One region of the Streptomyces sp. NPDC107546 genome, then DNA from elsewhere that is predicted to be linked to it. Evidence: riboswitches for the same ligand, from Rfam matches in the RefSeq annotation. Region 1 holds a riboswitch; the other holds the start of a gene.

Region 1 (8,332 bases):
AAGCAACTCGGCATCCTTGCGGGCACGGTGGCCGCCGAAGGGCCCGGGATCACGATGACGGTCCAGGATCCGAAGGGGACGGTCCAGGCGGACATGCTGCTCGACGCGATCCAGGAGCTGCGCGCGGCCGGGGCGGAGGCGATAGAGGTCAACGGCGTACGGGTCGTCGCCGGCACCTATCTGTCGGACGCCGGGAAGGGTGTCAGCGTCGACGGGAACAAGATCACCCAGCCCTATCGTTTCAAGGTCATCGGCAAACCGCAGGACCTCGAGCCGGCGCTCAACATCCCCGGAGGCGTGGTGCAGACTCTTGAGAAGGAGCAGGCCACGGTCACCGTGGAGCGTTCCACGAAGATCGTCGTGGACGCCTTGCGAGCGGCGAAGCGGCCTGACTACGCTCGGTCGTCCTCCCAGTGAACCGGGGGTGCATGGCGGCAGTCCGGCAGGGGCATTGAGGTTGCGGGGGGTCGGCGCACCGATTGGGTGGTGCGTGGTGGAAACTGTCTGGTGGAAACGGACGTTGTGAGGATGTCCGGGTCGGCCGGTGTACGCAGTCAGGGTTCGTCCTGCCCCACGGGCGGGTCTGTTTCGGTCAAGGGGAATCGCCCGTGAAGTTGTTTGCGAAGTTGTTCGGCAAGAGCGCGCGAGAGGGTAGCGACAACGCGACTGCCCGCCATCGCGCACAGCCGGGAGACGCGGAGGGCCAGCGGCCCCTGTTCCGCGATCAGGTCAGTGGTCCGGGTGGTCACATTTCCGGAGGTCAGGGCGCGCCGTCTGTTGACCCTGCCGCGTCCGGCGGCATAGGTTTCGGGGACATGTCGGCCCTGGTGTGCACGCGGTGCGGTCACCGCAACGCGGAGAACAGCCGCTTCTGCTCCAACTGCGGTGCGCCGCTGCGGGCCGGGGCGGTTCCGGAGCGTGCGTCGGAGACGACGTCCACGATCTCCATCTCGGGCCTGGAGGCCTACGACGCGGAGGCCACCGGCCAGACGCCGGTGCCGACGCTGTCTCCCGAGGCACAGGCGGCCGTGGAGGCGCTTCCGTTCGGCTCGGCGCTCCTGGTGGTGCGCCGGGGCCCGAACTCGGGCAGCCGCTTCCTGCTGGACAGCGAGCTGACCACGGCGGGGCGCCATCCGCAGAGCGACATCTTCCTGGACGACGTGACGGTCTCGCGCCGCCACGTCGAGTTCCGCCGGGGCCCCGACGGCATGTTCACGGTCGCCGACGTCGGCAGTCTCAACGGCACGTACGTCAACCGAGAGCGCATCGACCAGGTCGCGCTCCACAACGGCGACGAGGTGCAGATCGGCAAGTACAGGCTGGTCTTCTACGCGAGCCAGCGGGGCATCTGACCCGCACGGGGAAGGGTCCATGCTTCACACACCGAGCGGCGGTGCCGACAGCGGCACCGCCGCGGCGGACGGCCGGCTGATGAGCATCGGCACGGTGCTGAACGTGCTGCGCGAGGAGTTCCCGGAAGTCACCATCTCCAAGATCCGATTCCTGGAGTCAGAGGGGCTCATCGAACCGCAGCGGACCCCTTCCGGGTACCGCAAGTTCAGTGCGCGTGACGTCGAGCGGCTCGGCCAGGTGCTGAGGATGCAGCGGGACCACTATCTGCCGCTGAAGGTGATCCGCGAGCACCTGGACGCCCTGGAACGGGGCGAGGAGGTGCGGCTGCCGTCCCTGGGCCGACCCGGGGAGACCGGCGAGGGCGAGCTGCTCGGAGACCTCCTGGGTGAGCCGGAGAGCCCCGCGCCGGTCCGGATCGGCCGCGAGGAGCTGCTGGCGGGCGCCGGGATCGGTGCCGAGCAGCTTCAGGAGTGGGAGTCGTACGGGCTGCTCGCCCCGCTGCCGGACGGCACCTACGACGCCGAGGCGATCACCGTGGCCACTCTCGTGGTCGAACTGGGCCGGCACGGCATCGAGCCACGCCATCTGCGCGCGGTGAAGGCCGCCGCGGACCGCGAGGCCGGCTTGGTGGACCAGGTGGTGGCCCCGCTGCGCCGCCACCGCAATCCACAGACCAGGGCGCATGCCGAGGCCCGTACGAAGGAGCTCGCGGGGCTCGCGGTGAAACTGCACGCGGCGCTGGTGCAGTCCGCGCTGGGCGTGCGGCTGCCCTGATCCGGGCGTTCGCCGTGGGCGGATCGTCCAGGCGTTCTGTGCCCGACTACCCAAACATCCCGAGCACGGCCTAGGGTTGCTGTGTGAACGAGCTCGATGTCGTAGGTGTCCGGGTCGAGATGCCCTCCAACCAGCCGATCGTGCTCCTGCGTGAAGTGGGGGGCGACCGTTACCTCCCCATCTGGATCGGCCCCGGGGAGGCGACGGCCATCGCGTTCGCCCAGCAGGGCATGGCCCCCGCGCGACCTCTGACGCACGACCTGTTCAAGGACGTGCTGGAGGCCGTCGGGCAGGAGCTCACGGAAGTGCGCATCACGGATCTGCGTGAAGGCGTCTTCTACGCGGAGCTGGTCTTCGCCAGCGGTGTCGAGGTGAGCGCCCGCCCGTCCGACGCCATAGCGCTCGCGCTGCGCACCGGCACGCCGATCTACGGCAGTGACGGGGTGCTGGACGACGCGGGGATCGCCATCCCGGACGAGCAGGAGGACGAGGTCGAGAAGTTCCGCGAGTTCCTCGACCAGATCTCACCGGAGGACTTCGGGACCAGCAGCCAGTGAGGGTCCCTCCGGAGGGTTGGACCGGCGGGTGACGCGGTCTCCGCGGCTTGCCCGTGTGTCTGGGGCGTCCCTTTGCCGGGCGCGGGCTCGAGCGCGCCGACCGCGGTGTGGGCTTGCGCACTGCGTTGAAGGGGGATGGCCCAGGGCACGAAGCCGTGTGTGCCGGGGGCCGGACGGGTCTCGCCGCCGTGGGCGGCCGTCGGGCGGTGTGACAGAGGGGCAGGCACCCGCCGCCCTCGAGGGCCGCGGGAGCATTCGGCTAGCCTTTCCCCGCGGGAGGGCACGGGAAACCACTCCTAGGGTGATTATCACTCGGCGTGCCGAGTGTGGCGATCGTTGACGCACCCGTGGTGACTGCCTACCGTCGAGAAGGCAGGTCAAGGACGGAGGTCGGCGTGAGAAGCAGCGGCGGCGGTACGGCTGGGGGTGCCCCTGGACGCAGTCTGGGGGAGAGCGGTCCGTACCGGCTTCACGGCAACGCGGCCGGCTCCGCCCCTCAGCGGCCGACACCCGTGCCGGGCGGCTCAGGGGCGGCTTCCGAGGACATCGGCTATCGCGGCCCCACCGCGTGCGCCGCCGCGGGCATCACCTACCGGCAGCTGGACTACTGGGCCAGGACCGGTCTGGTCGAACCGAGCGTGCGCCCCGCCTACGGGTCGGGGACACAGCGGCTGTACAGCTTCCGCGATGTCGTCGTCCTGAAGATCGTCAAGCGTTTCCTCGACACCGGAGTGTCCCTGCAGAACATCCGTACCGCGGTCCAGCACCTCCGGGAGCGAGGTTTTCGCGACCTGGAGCGGATGACGCTGATGAGCGACGGCGCGACGGTCTACGAGTGCACGTCCCCGGACGAGGTTCACGCCCTGCTCCAGGGCGGTCAGGGCATCTTCGGCATCGCCGTGGGCGTCGTGTGGCGGGACGTGGAGAACGCGCTGTCGCAGCTGCACGGTGAACGTGTCGACACGGGTGAGACCATCGTGGGCCCCAACCCGGCGGACGAGCTGGCGCGGCGGCGCAACCGGGCCGTCTGAGAGGCGGGCCGCGGCACAGCCGCATTGTCAGTGGCGTAGGGCAGCATCGGAGATGTGAGAACCGCGCCGACCATCCTGCACCTCGACATGGATGCCTTCTACGCCTCGGTGGAGCAGGCGGCCAAGCCGAGCCTGCGCGGGAAGGCCGTGATCGTGGGCGGGCTGGGGCCGCGCGGAGTGGTGGCCACGGCGTCGTACGAGGCGCGGGTCTTCGGGGTGCACTCGGCGATGCCCATGGCCCAGGCACGCCGGCTCGCGCCGAACGCCGCGTATCTGGTGCCGCGCTTCGGGATCTACCGCAGGATCAGCGAGCAGGTGATGACCCTGCTGCGTGGCCTGTCGCCGCTGGTGGAGCCGTTGAGCCTGGACGAGGCGTTCGTGGACCTGGAGGCCGGGGGAGCAGCCTGGGACGAGGAGTCGGCGCGGCTGGTGGGCGTGAAGCTGCGCGTGGACATCCGGGCCGTCACCGGGCTGACGGGGTCCGTGGGGCTCGCCGCCTCCAAGATGCTCGCCAAGATCGCCTCGGAGCAGGCCAAGCCGGACGGCCTGGTACTGATCCGGCCGGGTACCGAGCGCGCGCTGCTCGGTCCGATGCCGGTGCGCACGCTGCCGGGGGTCGGCCCGGCGACCGGTGACCACCTGCGGCGGGCCGGGATCACCACGATCGACGAGATCGCCGAGGCGGGCGAGGACGAGCTCGTACGGCTGCTCGGCAAGGCGCACGGGCAGGCGCTGTACGCGATGGCGCTGGCGCACGACGAGCGGCCGGTGGTCGCCGAGCGGGAGGCCAAGTCGGTATCCGTCGAGGACACCTACGACGTCGACATCCACGACCGGCTGCGGATCGGCCTGGAGGTGCAGCGGCTGGCGGACCGGTGTGTGCGCAGGCTCCGGGACGCCGGGTTGTCGGGGCGGACCATCGTGCTGAAGGTGCGGAGGTACGACTTCTCCACCCTGACCAGGTCCGAGACCCTGAGGGGGCCCACGGACGATCCCGCGGTGGTGCGGGAGGCGGCGGCGCGGCTGCTGGAGCCCGTGGACACGACCGGCGGGGTACGGCTGCTGGGGGTCGGAGTCAGCGGACTTGCCGACTACACACAGGAGGACCTCTTCGCGCAGGCCCACCTGGCGGCGGGGGAGGCCACGACGGACGAGCGACCGGAGGCGGAGGAGCCCCTCGTCGAAGAGCCGGCGGCGTCACCGGAGCGGATCTGGCTCGCCGGGCACGACGTCCGTCATGCCGAGTACGGGCCGGGATGGGTGCAGGGCAGCGGGCTGGGGAGGGTGACCGTACGGTTCGAGACACCGCAGTCGGAGCCGGGCCGGGTCCGCACGTTCAGCGTCGACGACCCTCAACTGGAGCCGGCGGACCCGCTGCCCCTTGTACCCGACGTCCCCGAGATCGCGGGGCGCCCGGCCTCCACGGGCACGGGCGTCTGACACCGGTGAGCAGGCACGGCAGTCCGCCCCCCGACCCGTCAGGCCTCGTCCGACCCCGCCAAGCGGCCGAAGTCACGGTCCGGCGGCGGCGGTGCCGAGACGTCCAGGCCGTAGTGGTGGTAGAGCTGCAGTTCCTGTTCGGGCGACAGGTGGCGGCCGACGCCGAAGTCGGGGGCCTCCTTGATCAGGGCGCGTTCGAAGGGGACGTACAGTGCGCCCTCGACCAGCTCGCTGGGTTCCAGGGGGACGAACGCGTCCCTGCCGAACAGGCCGGTCCGTATGGCCGCCCACTCCGGTACACCCGTGGCGTCGTCGAGGTACACCTCGTCGATCGTGCCGATCTTGTGGCCATTGCGGTCGAACGCCTTGCGGCCGATCAGATTCCGCGGATCGATGTCGGTCTGCACGGTCCCTCCAACTGGTCGCAACCCATCCGTAAGCACTACGAAAGAGCACATTCGGGAAGGCGGCCACTTGAAGATTCCCGCGCAGGCTGCCGACTCGTCCTCGCTGGTAGTCTGGCAAGCGGCCGTTGACCCCGTGCGGGAGAGTCCTCCGGAGCGATCCGGAGGCGCCGAAGGAGCAAATCCTCCCCGGAATCTCTCAGGCCCAGGTACCGCACGGACGAGGTCACTCTGGAAAGCAGGGCGGGTGTCGACGGCTTCCGCTCTCACCGACGGTGAAAGCCGGCGAGCCTTCGGGCGGACCGGTGAAGCTCTCAGGTCGAGATGACAGAGGGGGAGGCCGTCGGGGTACCCGCGCCGTGGTGCCCCTCGAAGGTCGCGTCAGACCAGGAGGCCTCCGCAATGACCGCCCAGCGCATTCCGCTCTCCGAGCTCGAACAGGGCACTCCGTTCGAGCACCGCCACATCGGGCCCGACCAGGAGGCGCGGGCCAAGATGCTCGCGCAGGTCGGCTACGGCTCGCTCGACGAGCTCACCGCCGCCGCGGTACCCGATGTCATCAAGAACGCCGACGCCCTGGACCTGCCGGGCGCGCGCACCGAGGCGGAGGTGCTGGCCGAGCTGCGCTCCCTCGCCGACCGCAACCAGGTCCTGGACTCCATGATCGGGCTCGGCTACTACGGGACCTTCACGCCCCCGGTGATCCTGCGGAACGTGATGGAGAACCCCGCCTGGTACACCGCGTACACGCCCTACCAGCCGGAGATCTCCCAGGGTCGGCTGGAGGCCCTGCTCAACTTCCAGACCATGGTCGCCGACCTCACCGGCCTGCCGACCTCCGGCGCCTCCCTGCTCGACGAGGGCACCGCCGCCGCCGAGGCCATGGCCCTGTCCCGGCGCATGGGCAAGAACAAGAAGGGCCTGTTCCTGGTCGACACGGACGCGCTGCCGCAGACCATCGCCGTGATCCAGACCCGCGCCGAGCCCACCGGTGTCGAGGTCGTCGTCGCCGACCTCAGCGCCGGCATCCCGGCCGAGGTCGCCGAGCGGGAGATCAACGGCGTACTGATCCAGTACCCGGGCGCCTCCGGTGCCGTACGCGACATCAAGCCCCTCATCGACCAGGCCCACCAGCTGGGCGCCCTCGTCACCGTCGCCGCCGACCTGCTCGCGCTGACCCTGCTGAAGTCGCCCGGCGAGCTCGGCGCCGACATCGCCGTCGGGACCACCCAGCGCTTCGGCGTCCCGATGGGCTTCGGCGGCCCGCACGCGGGCTACATGGCGGTGCAGGAGAAGTTCGCCCGCAGCCTGCCCGGCCGGCTCGTGGGAGTCTCCGTGGACGCCGACGGCCACAAGGCGTACCGGCTCGCCCTGCAGACACGCGAACAGCACATCCGCCGCGAGAAGGCGACCAGCAACATCTGCACCGCCCAGGTGCTGCTCGCCGTGATGGCCGGGATGTACGCCGTCTACCACGGGCCCGAGGGCCTCAAGAACATCGCCCGGCGCACCCACCGGTACACCGCGGTCCTCGCCGCGGGCCTGACGGCCGGCGGGGTCGAGGTCGTCCACGGCGCCTACTTCGACACCGTCACCGCCCGGGTTCCGGGGCGGGCCGCCGACGTCGTCGCCGCCGCCCGGGAGAACGGCGTCAACCTGCGCCTCGTCGACGCCGACCACGTCTCGGCCGCCTGCGACGAGACCACCGGGCGGGCCCAGCTGCGCGCGGTGTGGACCGCGTTCGGCGTCGGGGGCGACATCGACGGGCTGGACGCCACCATCGAGGACGCGCTCCCGCAGGCCCTGCTGCGCAGCGACGACTACCTCGCCCACCCGGTCTTCCACCAGCACCGCTCCGAGACCGCGATGCTGCGCTACCTGCGCAGGCTGGCCGACCGTGACTACGCGCTCGACCGCGGCATGATCCCGCTGGGCTCCTGCACCATGAAGCTCAACGCGACCACCGAGATGGAGCCGGTCACCTGGCCCGAGTTCGGTCAGCTGCACCCGTTCGCGCCCGCCGAGCAGGCCCGGGGCTACCTCACGCTCATCCACGAGCTGGAGGAGCGTCTCGCCGAGGTCACCGGCTACGACAAGGTCTCCCTCCAGCCCAACGCCGGCTCCCAGGGCGAGCTGGCGGGTCTGCTGGCCGTGCGCGGCTACCACCGCGCCAACGGTGACGAGCAGCGCACCGTCTGCCTCATCCCGTCCTCCGCGCACGGCACCAACGCCGCCAGCGCCGTGATGGCCGGGATGAAGGTCGTCGTGGTGAAGACCGCCGAGGACGGCGAGATCGACGTCGAGGACCTGCGGGCCAAGATCGAGCAGTACCGCGACGAGCTGTCGGTGCTGATGATCACGTACCCGTCCACGCACGGCGTGTTCGAGGAGCACGTCGCCGACATCTGCGCGGCCGTGCACGAGGCGGGCGGGCAGGTCTACGTCGACGGCGCCAACCTCAACGCGCTGGTGGGCCTCGCCAAGCCGGGCCACTTCGGTGGCGACGTCTCGCACCTGAACCTGCACAAGACGTTCTGCATCCCGCACGGCGGCGGTGGTCCGGGTGTCGGCCCCGTGGCGGTCCGCGAGCACCTGGCGCCGTATCTGCCGAACCACCCGCTGCAGCCCGAGGCCGGTCCGAAGACGGGCGTGGGCCCGATCTCGGCCGCCCCCTGGGGCTCCGCGGGCATTCTGCCGATCTCCTGGGCGTACGTCCGGCTCATGGGCGGCGAGGGCCTCAAGCGCGCCACGCAGGTGGCCGTGCTGTCCGCCA
Region 2 (8,332 bases), on a different contig from region 1:
ACCACAACGCGGAAGATCCCCACCCGGGGAGCGGTCGGCGACGCGACGGTGGTCACCCTGCACTGAGACCCGGCCGAGCGACCCGACCACCCCGTGGCGCAGACGGCCGTGTGTCCCCTCAGGACCGGGGGCCGCTCCCGGCGGCCGCGACGTGCAAGGCCGGGGCCTGTTCCCTCAGCACTCGATGATGTTGACGGCCAGCCCGCCCCGCGCCGTCTCCTTGTACTTGACGCTCATGTCCGCACCGGTCTCCTTCATCGTCTTGATGACCTTGTCGAGGGAGACCTTGTGCGAGCCGTCGCCGCGCATCGCCATCCGTGCCGCCGTGACCGCCTTCACCGCGGCCATGCCGTTGCGTTCGATGCACGGGATCTGGACGAGGCCACCGACCGGGTCGCAGGTCAGGCCGAGGTTGTGCTCCATGCCGATCTCGGCCGCGTTCTCCACCTGCTCGGGGGTGCCGCCCAGCACCTCCGCCAGCGCGCCCGCCGCCATGGAGCAGGCCGAGCCGACCTCGCCCTGGCAGCCGACCTCCGCGCCGGAGATGGACGCGTTCTCCTTGAAGAGCATGCCGATCGCTCCCGCGGCGAGCAGGAAACGCACGACCCCGTCCTCGTCCGCGCCGGGTACGAAGTTGATGTAGTAGTGCAGGACCGCCGGGATGATGCCCGCGGCACCGTTCGTGGGAGCGGTCACGACCCGGCCGCCGGCCGCGTTCTCCTCGTTGACCGCCATCGCGTAGAGCGTGATCCACTCCATCGCGTGGGCCGTCGCGTCGCCCTCGGCGCGCAGCTGGCGCGCGGTGACGGCCGCCCGGCGGCGCACCTTCAGACCGCCGGGCAGGATGCCTTCCCGGGACATCCCCCGCGCCACGCAACGCTGCATGACCCGCCAGATGTCCAGCAGCCCGGAGCGGATCTCCTCCTCCGAACGCCACGCCCGCTCGTTCTCCAGCATCAGCGAGGAGATCGACAGGCCCGTCTCCTTCGTCAGCCGCAGCAGCTCGTCGCCCGTGCGGAAGGGGTACTTCAGGACCGTGTCGTCGAGCTTGATGCGGTCGGCGCCCACCGCCTCCTCGTCCACGACGAAGCCGCCGCCGACCGAGTAGTACGTCTTGGAGAGCAGCTCCTTGCCGTCGGCGTCGTACGCCCGGACCGTCATGCCGTTGGCGTGGTACGGCAGCGCCTTGCGGCGGTGCAGGATCAGGTCGTCGTCGAAGGAGAACGGGATCTCGTGTTCGCCGAGGAGCTTCAGACGGCCCTCCGCCTTGATCGCCTCGACCCGCTGGTCGGCCGTCTCGACGTCCACCGTGCGCGGGGAGGCGCCTTCCAGGCCGAGCAGGACCGCCTTCGGGGTGCCGTGACCGTGGCCGGTCGCGCCGAGGGAGCCGTACAGCTCGCAGCGCAGGGACGCCACCGACGCCAGCAGGTCCTCGTTGCCCAGCCGGCGGGCGAACATGCGGGCCGCGCGCATCGGGCCGACCGTGTGGGAGCTGGACGGGCCGATGCCGATCGAGAACAGGTCGAAGACCGAGACGGCCACGGGTGACTCCTCACTACGGGGGGTGGTGCCAGAAGGGGTGGTGCGGGGGTGCGGGCACCGCGCACGCCGGTACTCCCAGTGTGCGCGGTGCCCCGCACAAGGTGACTTACTTGTTCAGACCCGGGTACAGCGGGTGCTTCTCGGCCAGGGCCTTGACCCGGGCCTTGAGCCCCTCGGCGTCGTAGGACGGCTTCAGCGTCTCGGCGATGACGTCCGCGACCTCCGCGAAGTCCTCGGCCGTGAAGCCGCGGGTCGCCAGGGCCGGCGTGCCGATGCGCAGGCCCGAGGTGACCATCGGCGGGCGCGGGTCGTTCGGGACCGCGTTGCGGTTGACCGTGATGCCGACCTCGTGCAGGCGGTCCTCGGCCTGCTGCCCGTCCAGCTCCGAGTCGCGCAGGTCGACCAGGACCAGGTGCACGTCCGTGCCGCCGGTCAGGACGTTCACGCCGGCCTCGCGCGCGTCGGCGGCCGTCAGCCGCTCGGCGAGGATCTTCGCGCCCTCGACCGTACGGCGCTGGCGCTCGCGGAACTCCTCCGTCGCGGCGACCTTGAAGGACACCGCCTTGGCCGCGATCACATGCTCCAGGGGGCCGCCCTGGAAGCCCGGGAAGACGGACGAGTTCAGCTTCTTCGCGAACTCCTTCTTGGCGAGGATGATGCCGCCGCGGGGACCGCCCAGCGTCTTGTGGGTGGTGGAGGTGACGACATCGGCGTACTGCACCGGGTTCGGGTGCAGGCCCGCCGCGACCAGACCGGCGAAGTGCGCCATGTCCACCCACAGGTGGGCCTCGACCTCGTCCGCGATCCGGCGGAACTCGGCGAAGTCCAGCTGCCGCGGGTACGCCGACCAGCCGGCGATGATCACCTTCGGGCGGTGCTCCTTGGCGAGCCGCTCGACCTCGGCCATGTCGACCAGGCCGGTGGCGTCCACGTGGTAGGCGACCACGTCGAACTGCTTGCCCGAGAAGTTCAGCCGCATCCCGTGGGTCAGGTGGCCGCCGTGCGCGAGGTCGAGTCCGAGGATGGTGTCGCCGGGCTGGGCCAGCGCGAACAGGGCGGCCTGGTTGGCGGAGGCGCCGGAGTGGGGCTGCACATTGGCGTACTCCGCGCCGAACAGCTCCTTGATCCGGTCGATGGCGATCTGCTCGGTGACGTCGACGTGCTCGCAGCCGCCGTAGTAGCGGCGGCCGGGGTAGCCCTCGGCGTACTTGTTGGTGAGCACCGAGCCCTGCGCCTCCATGACCGCCAGCGGGGCGAAGTTCTCGGAGGCGATCATCTCGAGGGTGGACTGCTGGCGGTGCAGCTCGGCGTCGACCGCTGCGGCGACCTCCGGGTCGAGCTCGTGCAGGGACGTGTTCAGAAGGGTCATCTGCGGGTGCGCTCCTCAGCCGGCGATGTGGGCGTCGTACTCGTCGGCGGACAGCAGGTCGGCCGGCTCCTCGGACACGCGTACCTTGAAGAGCCAGCCGCCCTCGAAGGGCTCGGAGTTCACCAGCGACGGGTCGTTGACCACGTCCTCGTTGACCTCCGTGATCTCGCCGGTGACCGGGGAGTACAGGTCGCTGACCGACTTGGTCGACTCCAGCTCGCCGCAGGTATCGCCTGCGGTCACCGTGTCACCGACCTCTGGGAGCTGGACGAAGACGACATCGCCGAGCGCGTTCGCCGCGTGCTCCGTGATGCCGACCGTCGCGACGCCGTCCTCGGCGTCCGACAGCCACTCGTGCTCCTTGCTGTAGCGCAGCTGCTGGGGGTTGCTCATGACCTGAATTCTCCTGTACGCGGGGGAGTGGTGGGGAAGGGAGTACTGCTGCAGACGTGCGTGAGCACGGCGGAGGTGCGCGGGATCACGTCCCCCGTCCGCCGAGTGCCTACTTCTGGCGCTTGTAGAACGGCAGTGCCACGACCTCGTGCGGCTCGTGGCTGCCCCGGATGTCCACCCCGACCCCGGGGGTGCCCGGCGCGGAGTGCGCGGCGTCGACGTACGCCATCGCGATCGGCCTGCCCAGCGTGGGGGAGGGGGCCCCGGAGGTGACCCCGCCGATCACCTCGCCGCCCGCGACGACCGGGTACCCGGCCCGCGGCACGCGGCGGCCCTCGGCGACCAGGCCGACGAGGACGCGCGGCGGGTTCTCCTGCGCACGGGAGGCGGCATCCTCCAGCGCGGCACGCCCCACGAAGTCGCCCTCCTTCTCGAACTTCACCACCCGGCCGAGCCCGGCGTCGAAGGGCGTCAGCGAAGTGGTCAGCTCGTGCCCGTACAGCGGCATGCCCGCCTCCAGGCGCAGCGTGTCCCGGCAGGAGAGCCCGCAGGGGGCCAGACCGACGGGGGCGCCCGCCTCGGTCAGCGCCTGCCACAGCTTCTCGGCGTGCTCGGGCGCGACGAACAACTCGAAGCCGTCCTCGCCCGTGTAGCCGGTGCGCGCGATGAGGGCGGGAACGCCCGCCACCGTGCCGGGCAGGCCGGCGTAGTACTTCAGGCCGTCGAGATCGGCGTCGGTGAGGGACCGCAGGATGCCGGGGGACTCGGGGCCCTGGACGGCGATCAGCGCATACGCGTCCCGGTCGTCGCGCACCGCGGCGGCGAAGCCCGCGGCACGCTCGGTCAGCGCGTCGAGGACCACCTGGGCGTTGGAGGCGTTGGCGACGACCATGTACTCGTTCTCGGCCAGCCGGTAGACGATCAGGTCGTCCAGGATGCCGCCGTCCTCCTGGCAGATCATGGTGTAGCGGGCGCGGCCCACGCGGACGGAGGCGATGTCGCCGATCAGCGCGTGGTTGAGGAACCGGTCCGCCTCGGGCCCGGTCACCGTGATCTCACCCATGTGCGAGAGGTCGAACAGCCCCGCCCTGGTACGGACGGCGACGTGCTCGTCGCGCTCGGAGCCGTACCTGAGGGGCATGTCCCAGCCGGCGAAGTCGGTCATCGTCGCGCCGAGCGAACGATGCAGGGCATCGAGCGCGGTGCGGCGCAGGGGGCTACTGCTCATCGGTTGTGCTCCCAGGGCGTGGGTCCCCGCGCGCGAGCGAATGCGAGCGTGGGGAAGGGCGAGGTCGGTCCTCCCCATCTGTCATCGGAACCTGAGAGGTTCGCCATGAACGCCCGCACGGCGGGTCGTCACGGCTTGCACCTTGGGTGGAGCCACCGAGAAGCGGCCCGCTTTCCAGATGTGCCTCGCCCGCGCGGTATCGGGGCCTGAGAGATTCAAGGGAGGGACTTGCTCCTTCGGCGCCCGGGCCCACGTACGTACCCCGTACGTCCCCGGAACTCTCCCGCGCGGATTCAAGCGGCCGGTATGCAGTTGGCGCGCACATCATTGCACGCCTCGCCCGGTCGTGGCAGGCCGCGTGGGCAACCGGCCCGGGGCCGCCTCCGCGACCGGCTTCCGGGCGCATCTGTGACCGGGTTGTGGCAGTAGGCGAACGCCATCGGGAGAAACCGTCCATTACCTTCTCTTTACACTCGGCGGGGATGGGACTTCCTGACCGCAAGGGAGGACGATCACGGTGGACAGGACGACGGCGTACGCCATGACCACGGGCATCGCGGTACCCCGGCAGCCCGGAGCCCCGGCCCGGGAGGCCGGCGCGCCGGTGCCGGAGCCGGTGGTCCGCGACCTGCGCGACCGAGGGGGCCACAGCCCGTACGGACTCACCTTCGGCGCCCGCGACCTCGTCGTGGTCACCGGCCTGCCCGGCAGCGGCAAGTCCACGCTCATGCGGCGCACGGTGCGCGGCGCCCGCGTCGACTCCCAGGACACCCGGGACCGCTGGGACGCCCGCCTGGCCCGCTTCCTGCCGTACGGGGTCTACCGCCCCCTGGTCCGCCTCGCGCACTACGCCGGCCTGCGCCGGGCCCTGCGCGCCGGCAGCGGAGTCGTCGTGCACGACTGCGGCACCCAGACCTGGGTGCGCACCTGGCTCGCCCGCGAGGCCCGGCGCCGCGGCGGCACGCTCCATCTGCTCCTGCTCGACGTCACTCCCGGCACGGCCCTGGACGGCCAGCGCGAGCGGGGCCGAGGGGTCACCCGTTACGCCTTCCTGCGTCACCGCCGCGCCATCCGCCATCTGCTGCGCGCCGTCGAGCGGGGCCGGCTCCCGGAGGGCTGTGGCTCGGCGGTCCTGCTCGACCGGGACGCGGCGGACGTGCTGCGCCGGATCGACTTCGCGGACCGGGCGGAAGGAGCGGAATGAATCGCGGTGCCCGCGCACCCGTTAGCCTTTTCGCCACACCAGTGGTACTCGGCAGGCGGTAGGCAGATGGACATCCCGGCGGACCTTCCCGCGGACTTCCCGGCACAGGCGCACCCCCATCCGCACGGCGGATGGCCGGGCAACGAGCTGGAGGAGGTGCTGTCCGCCTCGCTCGGCATCCCCTCGGCGGGCGGCCGGATCGTCGAGGTGCTCGGGCGCAGCTTCCTGTGGGTGCCGCTGCCGAACGGCGGCGGCCCGCACAGAGGCCCCCTCGACCTGCCCACGCTGGAGATCGAGGGTCAGGCGTACGTCCCGGTGTTCACCTCGGAGGAGCAGTTCCGCCATGCCGCCGGCGGCCACATGTCGTACACCATCGCGCCCGCCGCCGAGTTCGCCCGCGGGCTGCCCCCGCAGGTCGGCATCGCGGTCAACCCGGGCGGCGTGGTCGGCATACCCCTGCCTCCGGAGGCGGTGGCCGAGCTGTGCCGCGTGGGACGCACCCCGCTGGACGGCCCCACGACCGGCGGCCGCGTCCGCCTCTTCGAACCGGACTGGCAGGACGACCCGGTGGACTTCCTCGCCGCCGCGTCCGCCGAGTTCACGGCGACCGGCGTGGTCCTCACGGCACGTCGCTGCCTCGCCGCCGTCGAGACGGCGGACCCGGTGCTGTTCGTCGGCGTGGAGCTCTCCCAGTGGGAGGGCGACCTCCGCACCCTCCCCCTGGACGCCCTGGGCCGCGCCCTGGCCAAGGCCGCGGTCAAGTGGCCGGTCAACCTGGTCCTCCTGGACGTGGCCCAGGACCCGGTGGCCGACTGGATGAGGGAGAAGGTCCGGCCGTTCTACCAGCAGGGGTACTGAGCAGGGCGCCCGTCAGGGGGCGCCCTGAAAGGGGCGCGGGGAACTGCGCGACAAGCCACGACGAACCTGCACCCGTCCACTGGCGGCAAGCCCCGAGCTCCAGGGCCCACAGCCAGCGGCAGCCACTGCGCACCGGCTGTCAGCGGACCCGCCTAACCTGGTTTCATATGCGGAGCACATCGTCAGCGAAGGGGCGGTAAAGGTGAGCGGGGTGAGCGCCAGCGGCACCACGGCCGGCCAGGTCGAACACATGCTGCGCCAGGTGACGCCCGGGCGCTACGACGCCTACGAGGCGCTCCTGCGCGCGCTCGCGACCCCGTCCACCGGCAGGGTCTGGATGCTGTTGTGGCACGGCCAGGCAGGCTCGCCCGACGCCCAGTACGCGACCATGGAAGTGGACGGCCACGGCTACGCGCCCTGCGTCACCTCCGCACAGGAGCTCTCGGCCAGCGGCTGGAGTCGCTCCTACGAGGTGATCGACGGCGCCGACGTGGCCCGCGCCCTCTACCCCGGACACTACGGCCTGTGGCTGAACCCGCATGCGCCGGGCGGTGGCGTCGGCATCCCCTGGCTGGACCTGCGCCGCATCGCCGCCGGTCTGGAGCACCAGCCCGCGGGCCCCCTGCGGCTGTCCGAACCGGCCATCGAGATCCCGCAGTTCTACGCCCTGCTCACCCAGAACGCCCACCGCACGCCCGCCGTGCGCTCCTTGCGTCGCGCCTGGGTGCAACCGGCCCTCGGCGCTCCGTACCTGGCGATCGGCCTGGACGTCTACGACACCTCACCGCCCGCCGTCGACTCGGTGCGGGCGATGATGCAGCAGTCCGTCACGGCCGTCCCGGAGGGCCTGCCGGTGTCGACGGTCGCGCTGTCCGACGAGGACGACCCGGTGGCGATGTGGCTGCGCGTCAACTCCCGCCCGTTCTACGACCGCGAGGCCCACGCCCCGGCACCGGCCCCCGCGGCGGGCGGCTACGGCTATCCGCCGGCGCGCGGGGCGTACTGACGTCCGTACTCCCCGGGCGGAGGGACCGGGTTCGGCACCCGGAGTCCTTCTCCGCGCGTAGATGAGGGTGGATGGCCCCTCTCTCGTGTTAAATGCCCTGATTTGGTGGTGCCCGCACCGCGTTACCAGCTGTCCGGATAACGGATCTCCCCAGTCCGCATCACGTTTATGCATCCTTTCACTGTCAAGTCTGGTCACTGATCGCCGAAGCATTGAAGACTCCGGCTTCAAGGGGTTTCGCCCCTGTGTACGACGGACTGAGTCATGCCGCCACAGCGGCAAGCGCGGGCCGGCCACCGCCGGTTGAGAGGGGTCCCTGCCAGATGACGGCACCATTGCACGAGCCGACTGCGGAAGCGGCCCCGGGAGCGGCCGAGGAAGCAGCGGCTGCCGCCACCGCCGCGAAAGCCGTTCAGGGCCGTTCCCTGGGACGGATCGCCTGGGAGCGTCTCAAGCAGGACAAGCTCGCCCTCACGGGGGGCGTCGTCGTGCTCCTGCTCATCGCGGTCGCCCTGCTCGCGCCCGTGATCTCCAACCTGGTCGGGCAGGATCCCGACGCCTACCACGAGAACCTGATCGACCCGCTCTTCGGTACGCCCAGGGGGTCCCTGGGTGGCATCAGCGGCGATCACCTGCTGGGTGTCGAGCCGGTCAACGGCCGTGACATCTTCGCCCGCATCCTCTACGGCGCGCGGGTCTCGCTGCTGGTCGGCTTCCTGTCCGCCATGGTCG

Evidence for each region. A riboswitch is a leader RNA that binds a small molecule or an ion and turns the genes downstream of it on or off. The one in region 1 is predicted to bind glycine.
Region 2: another riboswitch for glycine. It lies ahead of gcvT (glycine cleavage system aminomethyltransferase GcvT); the one in region 1 lies ahead of gcvP (aminomethyl-transferring glycine dehydrogenase).

The regions. Positions count from the first base shown of each region.
Region 1 covers NZ_JBVKBA010000056.1:12,394-20,725, reverse strand. Annotated here, with positions in the region: gene ACZ7L1_RS37410 (DUF881 domain-containing protein) at 1-417, shown strand, start outside; gene ACZ7L1_RS37405 (FHA domain-containing protein) at 480-1,352, shown strand; gene ftsR (transcriptional regulator FtsR) at 1,372-2,127, shown strand; gene ACZ7L1_RS37395 (bifunctional nuclease family protein) at 2,211-2,684, shown strand; gene ACZ7L1_RS37390 (MerR family transcriptional regulator) at 3,080-3,715, shown strand; gene ACZ7L1_RS37385 (DNA polymerase IV) at 3,770-5,155, shown strand; gene ACZ7L1_RS37380 (PRC-barrel domain-containing protein) at 5,194-5,562, opposite strand; glycine riboswitch at 5,689-5,784, shown strand; gene gcvP (aminomethyl-transferring glycine dehydrogenase) at 5,962-8,332, shown strand, end outside.
Region 2 covers NZ_JBVKBA010000026.1:37,817-46,148, forward strand. Annotated here, with positions in the region: gene ACZ7L1_RS29760 (glycosyltransferase family 39 protein) at 1-66, shown strand, start outside; gene ACZ7L1_RS29765 (L-serine ammonia-lyase) at 175-1,542, opposite strand; gene glyA (serine hydroxymethyltransferase) at 1,649-2,911, opposite strand; gene gcvH (glycine cleavage system protein GcvH) at 2,927-3,304, opposite strand; gene gcvT (glycine cleavage system aminomethyltransferase GcvT) at 3,414-4,532, opposite strand; glycine riboswitch at 4,601-4,716, opposite strand; glycine riboswitch at 4,717-4,828, opposite strand; gene ACZ7L1_RS29785 (AAA family ATPase) at 5,044-5,736, shown strand; gene ACZ7L1_RS29790 (enhanced serine sensitivity protein SseB) at 5,803-6,594, shown strand; gene ACZ7L1_RS29795 (enhanced serine sensitivity protein SseB C-terminal domain-containing protein) at 6,806-7,600, shown strand; gene ACZ7L1_RS29800 (ABC transporter permease) at 7,924-8,332, shown strand, end outside.